3 regions of the Thiomonas sp. OC7 genome follow, and region 2 is predicted to be linked to each of the others. Evidence: predicted binding sites of a transcription regulator. Region 2 holds the regulator's gene; each other region holds the start of a gene.
The links. The regulator sigma-54, encoded in region 2, starts transcription at its own class of promoters, with help from an activator protein. The targets are predictions, from matches to a motif close to TGGCANGNAANCTGCTTT.
Positions count from the first base shown of each region.

Region 1: a site for sigma-54 is predicted at 1,894-1,911, ahead of BIO17B3_RS08610 (CmpA/NrtA family ABC transporter substrate-binding protein). Genes of this name have one in related genera too.
Region 3: a site for sigma-54 is predicted at 1,892-1,909, ahead of urtA (urea ABC transporter substrate-binding protein). Genes of this name have one in related genera too.

Region 1 is NZ_LR131953.1:1,776,577-1,779,780, forward strand. It holds gene ntrB (nitrate ABC transporter permease) at 1-436, opposite strand, end outside; gene BIO17B3_RS08610 (CmpA/NrtA family ABC transporter substrate-binding protein) at 468-1,748, opposite strand; gene BIO17B3_RS08615 (ANTAR domain-containing response regulator) at 2,044-2,679, opposite strand; gene BIO17B3_RS08620 (sirohydrochlorin chelatase) at 2,756-3,166, opposite strand.
Region 2 is NZ_LR131953.1:1,428,446-1,431,649, forward strand. It holds gene BIO17B3_RS06860 (hypothetical protein) at 1-262, opposite strand, end outside; gene BIO17B3_RS06865 (RNA polymerase factor sigma-54) at 383-1,897, opposite strand; gene lptB (LPS export ABC transporter ATP-binding protein) at 1,904-2,677, opposite strand; gene lptA (lipopolysaccharide transport periplasmic protein LptA) at 2,755-3,204, opposite strand, start outside.
Region 3 is NZ_LR131953.1:1,755,276-1,758,479, reverse strand. It holds gene urtB (urea ABC transporter permease subunit UrtB) at 1-462, opposite strand, end outside; gene urtA (urea ABC transporter substrate-binding protein) at 604-1,845, opposite strand; gene ureA (urease subunit gamma) at 2,190-2,492, shown strand; gene BIO17B3_RS08505 (urease subunit beta) at 2,516-2,821, shown strand; gene ureC (urease subunit alpha) at 2,821-3,204, shown strand, end outside.

The DNA.
Region 1 (3,204 bases), 350 kb from region 2:
GCATGCGGTTCAAGAACTGCACGCGGCCAATGGCGAAACCCAGCGGAATGCCTACCAGCGCCGCCAGACCAAAGCCGTAGGCCACTCGCTGCAGCGAGGCCAGCAGGTTCCAGCCGATGCCCACATCGTTCGGTCCGTTGTCATAAAAGGGATGCGCAAACACCTTCTGCGCCGACTGCCAGGTGACCAGCGGCGAGGGGAATTGCGCGCTGTGCTCGGCCGCCAGTTCCCACACCAGCAGCAGGAGTGCGAAGCCCATCAGCGGGGCGATGAGGCGCAGCGCGATTTGGCGGTTCTTCGCGCGTTGCCGCTCTGCCGGGCTCACGGTGCGTATGGCAGTTTGCTTTGTAGCGGCCGGGGGAGTTTCGGGTGAGGCGTCCTCCGTCGCAGAGGCTTGAAACGATCCGCCCGGGGCGGAAAAGACGGCAGTGTTCATGCTGGACTCCTGGTTCATTGCGTCGGCAAGGTCAAACGGCGAGATCGTTGACTTTGAAGCCGTGGGCATAGGCCTTGGGGTCCTTGCCGTCCCAGGTCACGCCGTCGATCAGCTTGGAGGTGCGCAGCGTGGTGGCGGGCACCGGCACCTTCAGTTCGGTGGCGACTTCCTTGTACAGATCGACGCGGTTCACCGCCTTGGCCACGGCGAGATAGTCGGGGTCGGTCTTGATCAGTCCCCAGCGGCGGAACTGGGTGAGGAACCACATGCCGTCGGACAACCACGGGAAGTTGACCTGCCCGTCTTCATAGAACGTCATCGGGTGCGCGTCGTGCCAGCTTTTGCCCAGGCCGTTGGTGTAGTTGCCAAGGATGCGCGGCAGGATGGTTGCCACCTGGGTGTTGACATAGCCCGGCGCGGCGATGGTCTCGGCCATCTTGGTGCGGTTGGCATCCGAGGCGTCGATCCAGCGGCAGGTTTCGAGCACGGCGGCCATCACCGCCTTGGTGGTGTTGGGGTACTTTTCGACGAACTCGGCGGTGGTGCCCAGCACCTTCTCTGGATGGTCCACCCAGATTTCCTGCGAAGTCACCGCAGTGAAGCCGATCTTCTGGTTGATAGCCACCGCGTTCCACGGCTCGCCTACGCAGAAGCCGTCCATGCTGCCCACCCGCATATTCGCCACCATCTGCGGCGGCGGCACGGTAATCACCTTGTCGTCCTTCAGCGGGTTGATGCCGTAGGTCGCCAGCCAGTAATAAAGCCACATCGCATGCGTGCTGGTGGGGAAGGTCTGGGCGAAGGTGTAGGTGCGCTTTTTCTGCGCAATGGCCTTGGCCAGCGCCGGGCCGGTGGTGATGCCTTCCTTGGCCAGCGCGTCAGCCAGGGTGATGGCCTGGCCGTTGCGGTTCAGGCCCATGAGTATGGCCATGTCCTTCTTCGGCCCGCCGACGCCGAGCTGCACGCCATACGGCAGGCCGTAGAGCACATGCGCCATCTGGATGCCGCCGGTCACCAGGTTGTCGCGCACTGCGGCCCACGAGGCCTGCTTGCTTGGAATGATCTTGACGCCGTACTTCTTGTCGAAACCCAGCACCGCGGCCATGACGATGGGCGCGCAATCAGTGAGGGGAATGAATCCGATCTTGACTTCTTCCATTTCAGGTTTTCCCAGAGTGGCGGCGCGCGCCGTGGGCTGCAGGCTGGGAAGAAGACCGGCAACAGCCACGGCGGCGCCTGACTTGATGAGGGTGCGGCGCAAGGGTTGTGCCGGGTCGTTGCTCGGAGGGGGGGCGTCTTGCTGTTTGCGCATGGCAGTTCCTGAAATAGCGGGCGAAAAAAAGCCTTCGGGCGCTTCACACAAGGCGAAGCACACGAAGGCATCATTGCCGAGCTGAGCGGGGGAGACTCCCGTTCAGTGGGTTCAACATAGACCGCCGTTGGCCTACAGCGCTATTTAAGCAATCAGCGTGCCAACCCTCCACTCGGGAGAGATCAGAGGGAAGCTCCCCGCTGTATCAAATTAGGCTGGTCTTCGATGACGCAAAACTGTGCGTAACGGTTCCAGTCTGGTGCGTGTGAGCACACAAAGCGCGCAGCCGCAAGGCTCAGATCAATCCGACGGTATCGAGAATGCGCTGGGCAACCTCGGAGAGCTTCAAGCCTTTTTCCATCGCCAGCTTGCGCATGCGGCTGAAGGCTTCTTCCTCGGTGCAGCCCTGGCGCTGCATCACAATGCCCTTGGCCCGCTCGATCAGCTTGCGCTCGGTGAGATGGGTGCGCGCCTGGCTCAGTTCCGCGCGCAAACCCTGTTCGCGCTCGAACCGCGCCAGCGCCACCTCAATCACCGGCCTCACCCGGTTGGGCTTGAGGCCGTCCACGATATAGGCCGTCACCCCCGCCGTGATGGCTAGTTGCGCAGTCTCGGTGTCGTCGTCATCGGTGAACAGCACGATGGGTCGGGGCGTGTCGCGCGAGGCCAGCACGACGTGCTCCAGCAGATCGCGCACGCCAGACTCTGCATCCACAATCACCAGATCGGGCTTGAGCGCGGCAATGCGGTCGTCCAGGTCGGGTTTGGCCGGCAGAACGGCCACTACCTGGTAGCCCGCATCCAACAAGGCCTTTTCCAGCATCGCGCAACGCCCTGCCTGGCGCTCATGATTCGCCTGATCGTTCTCCGTCGCCAATGCGGGATCGGGGGAGATGACAGCAACCGTCAGAGTGCTTAGTGGGTTGGGCATATCTCGATTCGAGCAAATTCCATGCCCCAAAGAGTTAGTTCGTTTTCCTGCGATTGATGACAAATCTTGAGGCCATTCAAGAATCAAGGGATGTCATGCTTTGCGTGGCATACGCAGCAAGTGCCGCAATCACTCCAGCATCTTCGCCCGCTGGCTGTGCGAGCACGATTCGCAGCTTCGGATATCGCGCCCGCGCGGCTTGCACCACTTCTGGAATGTCGCGCCGGAGGTGGCCGCCTGCACCAAGGAAGAGGGGCGCGATGTGCACATACTCCGTGCCGTTTTGGCCCGCTTCCTCCAAGGCTTGTTGCAGGGAGGGTTGCATCGACTCCAGAAAAGCAAGGCGGACGGTCAGTTCGGGGTGGCGGGACTGCACCATGCCACAAACGGCCTCAAAGGGCAGAGCCCATTCGGCTAACCGGGAGCCATGGGCCAGCAAGACAAGTAACCTAGGTTCACTGTTCATCGGTATGTAAGTTTGGGTCATGATTAGGGTGCTGGTGGTGCACCCCGGTATTGATCGGC
Region 2 (3,204 bases):
TGAGCGTCACCGTCAACCAGTAAAGCCAGGGAACGTAACGGCTGGCGCGCATCTGCGCCGCCAGCACACCGATGAACAAGAGGGTCATCACCGCGCTGGTGGCGACCAGGCCCAGATGCAGATCCACCGCCAGATAGTCTGCGGCGGTTTCGCCCACCGTGGTGGCCATGATTTTGATCAGCCAGAAGTAAAGCGTGATGACGACCGGAACCTTGACCGCCAGCGCCCAACCGGGCTGCGCGGCTTTTACTGCGTTTTGCATGATGAACTCCCTGAATACCGTTTGCGTTGTTGTGGCGTCGCGTGCGGCGCGACCCCGGCATTCTGGAGAGGACGACTTAGCGCAAGGTGAGCGACTGGCTCCGCTTGCGGCTGCGGGCCCTTAGCCGCTCTTGCGCAGATTCGCCGGGGCGATGCGCAGCGCTTCGCGGTATTTGGCCACGGTGCGCCGCGCCACCTGCACGCCTTGCTGCGTGAGGCGTTCGGCGAGTTCGCTGTCCGACAGGGGTTTGGCGCTGTCTTCTTCAGCCACCAGGCGGCGGATGAGTTCGCGTACCGCGGTGGATGAGGTGTTACCCCCGGCCTCGGTGCTCAGGCCAGAGCCGAAAAAATACTTCAGCTCGACAGTGCCGAAGGGCGTGAGCATGAATTTCTGCGTGGTCACGCGCGAGATGGTCGATTCGTGCAGGCCGAGCTCGTCGGCAATTTCGCGCAGCACCATGGGCCGCATGGCCACGGGGCCGAAGTCGAAAAAACGCTGCTGGCGCTCGACGATGGTCTGCGACACGCGCTGAATGGTCTCGAAACGCTGCTGCACGTTTTTCACGAACCAGCGCGCCTCCTGAAGCTGTCCCTGCATGGCGCCGCCGCTGTCGCGTGCGCGGCGCATGGCGTCGGCATAGATCTGGTTCACGCGTAGCCGGGGCATGACCTCGGGGTTGAGCTGCGCCATCCAGCCTTGCGGGGTCTTGCGGGCGATGACATCGGGGGTCACGGCCTGCGCGGCATCGCGGCGGAAGGCGCTGCCTGGATGGGGGTCGAGTTGGGCGATGCGTTGCTGCGCCATGCGCAGCGCGGCTTCATCGGCTTCGAGCTGGCGTTCGAGCTTGCGCCAGTCGCGCTTGGCCAGCAGATCGAGATGACCGCCGCGGCAAATCTGCAGGGCAAGTTCGCGCACGGGACAAGACGCCTGACGCTGAAGCTGCAGGCAAAGACAGTCGGGCAAATCGTGGGCGGCAACACCGGCCGGGTCGAAGCTCTGAATCAGGCGCATGGCCGTGGTCAGCGCATCGGCCAGGTCTTCGAGCTGCTCGGCGTCTGCCGCGGGGGCGAGGGCCTGCGCCAGTTCCAGCGGGGTGTCAGGCAGGTAGCCGTCGTCGTCGAGCGAGTCGATGATGGCTTCTGCAGCCGCGCGGTCGGTGGGGCTCAGCGCAAGCCCGGCAAACTGACCGCGCAGGTGGTCGCGCAGATCGATGTGTTCGGAGGCGATGTCGAGCGCGCTGAATTCGTCGTCGTCACCCCCGCTGGCGGACTGGCCTGAGCTGACCCAGGAGTCGGCATCGGCATCGGTATCCGCACCGTGATCGGTTTCGCCGCTGCTGGCCGTCCAGTCCTGCGTGTCGAGTTGCAACTCAGCGGCGGGCTCGGCGGCTGCGTCATGCCCTTCGACCGATGTCTGAGACGGGTCGAGCGCCAAAGGCGGTGGCGACTCGGATGTCGGCGCGGCAGCGGGCGCCTCCTGCTCATCTTCAGGTTCGAGGAAGGGATTAGATTCGAGCAGGCCCTCGATTTCCTGCGTGAGTTCGAGGGTGGAGAGTTGCAGCAGCCGGATGGACTGCTGCAACTGCGGCGTGAGTGCGAGATGCTGGGACAGGCGCAGGTTCAGCGACGGCTTCATCGCGGCTTACATGCGGAAGTTTTCGCCGAGGTACACCTTGCGTACCGCGGGGTTGTCGATGATGGATTGCGGATCGCCCTGCGCCAGCACCTGCCCTTCGCTGATGATGCAGGCCCGGTCGCAGATGCCTAGCGTTTCACGCACATTGTGGTCGGTGATCAGCACGCCGATGCCCTGCTCTTTCAGGAACTGCACGATGCGCTGAATCTCGATGACCGCAATCGGATCGATGCCGGCAAACGGCTCGTCGAGCAGGATGAAGCGCGGTTGCGTGGCCAGCGCGCGGGCGATTTCCACCCGCCGCCGCTCGCCGCCCGAAAGCGCGGGGGCGGGGCTGTCGCGCAGATGTTCGACGTGCAGTTCGCGCAGCAGATGATCTTCGCGTTCGCGGATTTCGGCCTTGCCCAGGCGGCGCCCTTGCGCGTCGCGCTGCAACTCCAGCACCGCCCTCACGTTCTCGGCCACCGTCATGCGGCGGAAGATCGACGCTTCCTGCGGCAGATACGACAGCCCCATGCGCGCACGGCGATGCATCGGAGAATCGCTCACGTCCTGGCCGTCGATGTGGATGCTCCCCGCATCGGGTCGCACCAGGCCGACGATCATGTAGAACGACGTGGTCTTGCCCGCGCCGTTCGGCCCCAGCAGGCCGACCACCTCGCCGCAGCGCACGCTGAAGCTGACGTCGCGCACCACCTGCCGACCGGCATAGCGTTTCTGCAAATGCTGAACGTCGAGCTCGGGGCCGGTGGCCGCGCGGGACGACGGAGTTGAAGGCACGCGCGCGGCTTCCGCCGGGGCGACGGGCTCCAGGCCACCCCGCACCACGGTCTGCCCAGCGGAATGCGGCTGGACGCTCAAGGTTGCGTCCCCAGCTTCGGGGCGACTTTGAGCGCGGGAGGCGATTTGGGCGCCGTCGGCGCGGACGGGGCGGCGGGCTGCGGCGTCAACATCACCCGCACCCGCCCTCCAGGATTGGTGGCCGTGGCGCCCTGCGCACCGCCTTCGACGGTGAACACATCGGTGATCTGGTTGTAGGCAATCACATTGCCCTGGCTGCGGTCGGCCAGCTTGCCGTCGATCAGTCGGCTGAGCATGGCCTGGCCACGCAGCGTCACTACATCGGTCTTGCCGTCGTATTCGATGCGCTGCGCGGCGCCGTCCATGGTTTGCGTGGGCTGGCCGGGCGCGGTATCGAGTTGTTGCTGGAAGGTAGCCAACTGGCCCGGCGCGGCGATCGCCGTCGCGTACTGATAGCCGTCCGGCGCCTGGCGCACATCGACCGTGGCGGCGCGCAGCACCAGAGA
Region 3 (3,204 bases), 330 kb from region 2:
GACCGAGGTGGGATCGTCCTGCAGTTGCTGCACGGCCTTGAGCCGCTGTGCGCGCTGCGGCGAAAACAGATCGAGCGCGGCGCGGGCCGACTGCAGCTCCTTGCGCACATAGTTGTTGTTGACCACGCCCTGCGCGTTGTCGCTGGGGGTGACGGCTTTGCCGGTGGCCAGGTCGATCCATTCATTGCCTTTTTGCACCTGCACCATGTCGCCATCGATCTGCACGTCGCCGTTGAGCAGTTTGCGCAGGAAGTCGGCGAGTTGCGGATCGGGCTTGGCCACGGCCTTGTGCAGGGCGGCGATGCGGGCGTCGGTGTCGCCGCTGGAAATGGCCAGCGCTTCCTGCGGGGTCAGGGCATGGGCTGGTGGCGTCAGGCCGAGCAGTAAACCGAACAACACCAGGCCGAGCGCCATGCGCAGCCATGCGCCGGGTCGGTCCCACAAAGAGCGCGTAGAGGTCATGGTCGTGAAGTTGACAGAGAAGGATCGATGCGTTCAAAAGACTCCCCACCCCAACCCTCCCCGCGAGCGGAGAGGGAGTGATCGCCCCTTCCCCACGGCGTGGGGGAGGTTGGGAGGGGGAGTGTTTGCGTTGCCGAACGATCAGGCGTTTTTCGGTTTGGGGATGTAGGGACTCCAGGACTCGCCCGGAACCAGACCCTTGGACTTCCACACCACGTCGAACTGCGCCTTGTCGTTAATCTGGCCGATGAACACCGGCTTGCTCAGATACTGGTTCTCCAGCACTTCTACGGTATAGCCATCAGGGGCGGCGAACTTCTGACCGATCAGCGCCTTGCGCACTTCATCGGTCTTGGTGGACTTGGCCTTCTCGACGGCCTGCTTCCACAGATGGATGCCGATGTAGGAGGCTTCCATCGGGTCGTCGGTGACCGGATAGTCTTTCAGCTTTTCCTTTTTCACCCAGTCTTGCCACGACTTGACGAACTTGGCATTGCGCGGATTTTTCAGACTCTCGAAGTAGTTCCACGCGGTGAGCTGGCCGACCAGGGGCTTGATGTCCATGCCCGCAATTTCCTGCTCAGCGATGGAGAAGCCGACCACCGGAATGTCGGTGGCCTTGATGCCCTGGTTGCCCAGCTCCTTGTAGAACGGCACGTTGGAGTCGCCATTCACGGTGGAGATCACGCAGGTCGGACCGGCCGAGGCGAACTTCTTGATGTCGGCCACGATGTTCTGATAGTTGCTGAAGCCAAACGGCGTATAGACCTCGGCGATGTCCACATCCTTCACGCCCTTGGAATGCAGGAAGCCGCGCAGGATGGCGTTGGTCGTGCGGGGGTACACATAGTCGGTGCCCAGTAGGAAGAAGCGCTTGGCGCCGCCGCCGTCCTTGCTCATGAGGTATTCAGTGGCTGGAATGGCTTGCTGGTTGGGCGCAGCACCCGTGTAGACCACATGCTTGTTTTGCTCCTGGCCTTCAAACTGCACCGGGTAGAACAGCAGGCCGTTGAGCTCGTCGAGCACCGGCAGCACCGACTTGCGCGACACCGAGGTCCAGCAGCCGAAGATGGCCGCCACCTTGTCCTGGCTGATGAGCTGGCGCGCCTTCTCGGCGAACAGCGGCCAGTTCGAAGCGGGGTCGACCACCACGGGCTCGATCATGTGGCCGTCCACGCCGCCTGCGGCATTGATCTCGGCAATGGTCATCAGGTCCACGTCCTTCAACGCGGTTTCGGAAATGGCCATGGTGCCCGAGAGCGAATGCAGGATGCCGACCTTGATCGGCGCCTTGCTCGCAGCAATGGCGGGGAAAGACAGCGTGCTGGCCGCCGCTGCGGCAACTGCGCCGCCAACGGTCTTGAGTGCGGTACGACGATCCATGTTGGAAATTCCTCCAGAGGTTGTGGTGGGGTGCGACACGCTGTGTTGTGCAAGTCGCGTGCCACGGTTTTGTCTGCCCCCCTCAGCACGGGGTGACAGTTCGATGACACTTGGCCCGAACTTGCGCCGCGCGGGCCTGAACGCGCCCCACAATCTGTTTTGAGGCACCACCGCGCGCATCAGCTCGATCGTCTTTGGTGCGTTCGCACCAAACCGGGGCAAACGGAGACCCACACCGTTCCAGCAGGGGCGGCAGGTCTGCTTTTTGCTGCAGCACCGGCCTGCGCTTTCGATGTGGCCTCGCGTTAAGCTCACCTCACGATTCCCATTCCATCCGCCGCCCCATGGACCTCACCCCCCGCGAAAAAGACAAGCTGCTGATCTTCACCGCCGCGCTGCTGGCCGAGCGCCGCAAGGCGCGCGGACTCAAGCTCAACGTGCCCGAGGCCATTGCCTACATCACCGCCGCGGTGATGGAAGGCGCGCGCGACGGCCGCACCGTGGCCGAGCTGATGAGCTTTGGCCGCACCCTGCTCAGCCGCGACGAGGTGATGGACGGCGTGGCCGAACTCATCCCCGACATTCAGGTGGAAGCCACCTTCCCCGACGGCACCAAGCTCGTGACCGTGCACCAGCCCATTGCGTGAATCCCCCAATCTGGAGCGTTTCAATGATTCCTGGAGAAATCCTTTGTGCCGAGGGCGACCTCGCTCTCAACCCCGGCCGCGCCACCTTGAGCGTGGTGGTGGAAAACGCGGGCGACCGGCCCATTCAGGTCGGCTCGCACTATCACTTTGCGGAAACCAATCCGGCGCTGCGCTTTGACCGCGCAGCCGCGCGCGGCATGCGGCTGCACATCGCCAGCGGTACCGCGGTGCGCTTCGAGCCGGGGCAGCAACGCACGGTGGAGCTGGTGGCCTTCGCGGGCGAGCGCGTGGTCATCGGTTTCCGGCAAGACGTGATGGGAGCGCTGTGATGGCCACGATCTCACGCCGCGCCTATGCCGAGATGTTTGGCCCCACCACCGGCGACCGCGTGCGCCTGGCCGACACCGACCTGCTCATCGAAGTGGAAGACGACTACACCCTGCGCGCCGGAGGCTATGGCGAAGAAGTGAAGTTCGGCGGCGGCAAAACCATCCGCGACGGCATGGGCCAGAGCCAGCGCACCCGCGCCGAAGGGGCGATGGATCTGGTCATCACCAATGCGCTCATCCTCGACCACTGGGGCATCGTCAAGGCGGACGTCGGCATTCATGGCCAGCGCATCGCCGCCATCGGCAAGGCGGGCAATCCGGACGTGCAGCCGGGCGTGGACATCATCATCGGCCCGGGCACCGAAATCCTCGCGGGCGAAGGC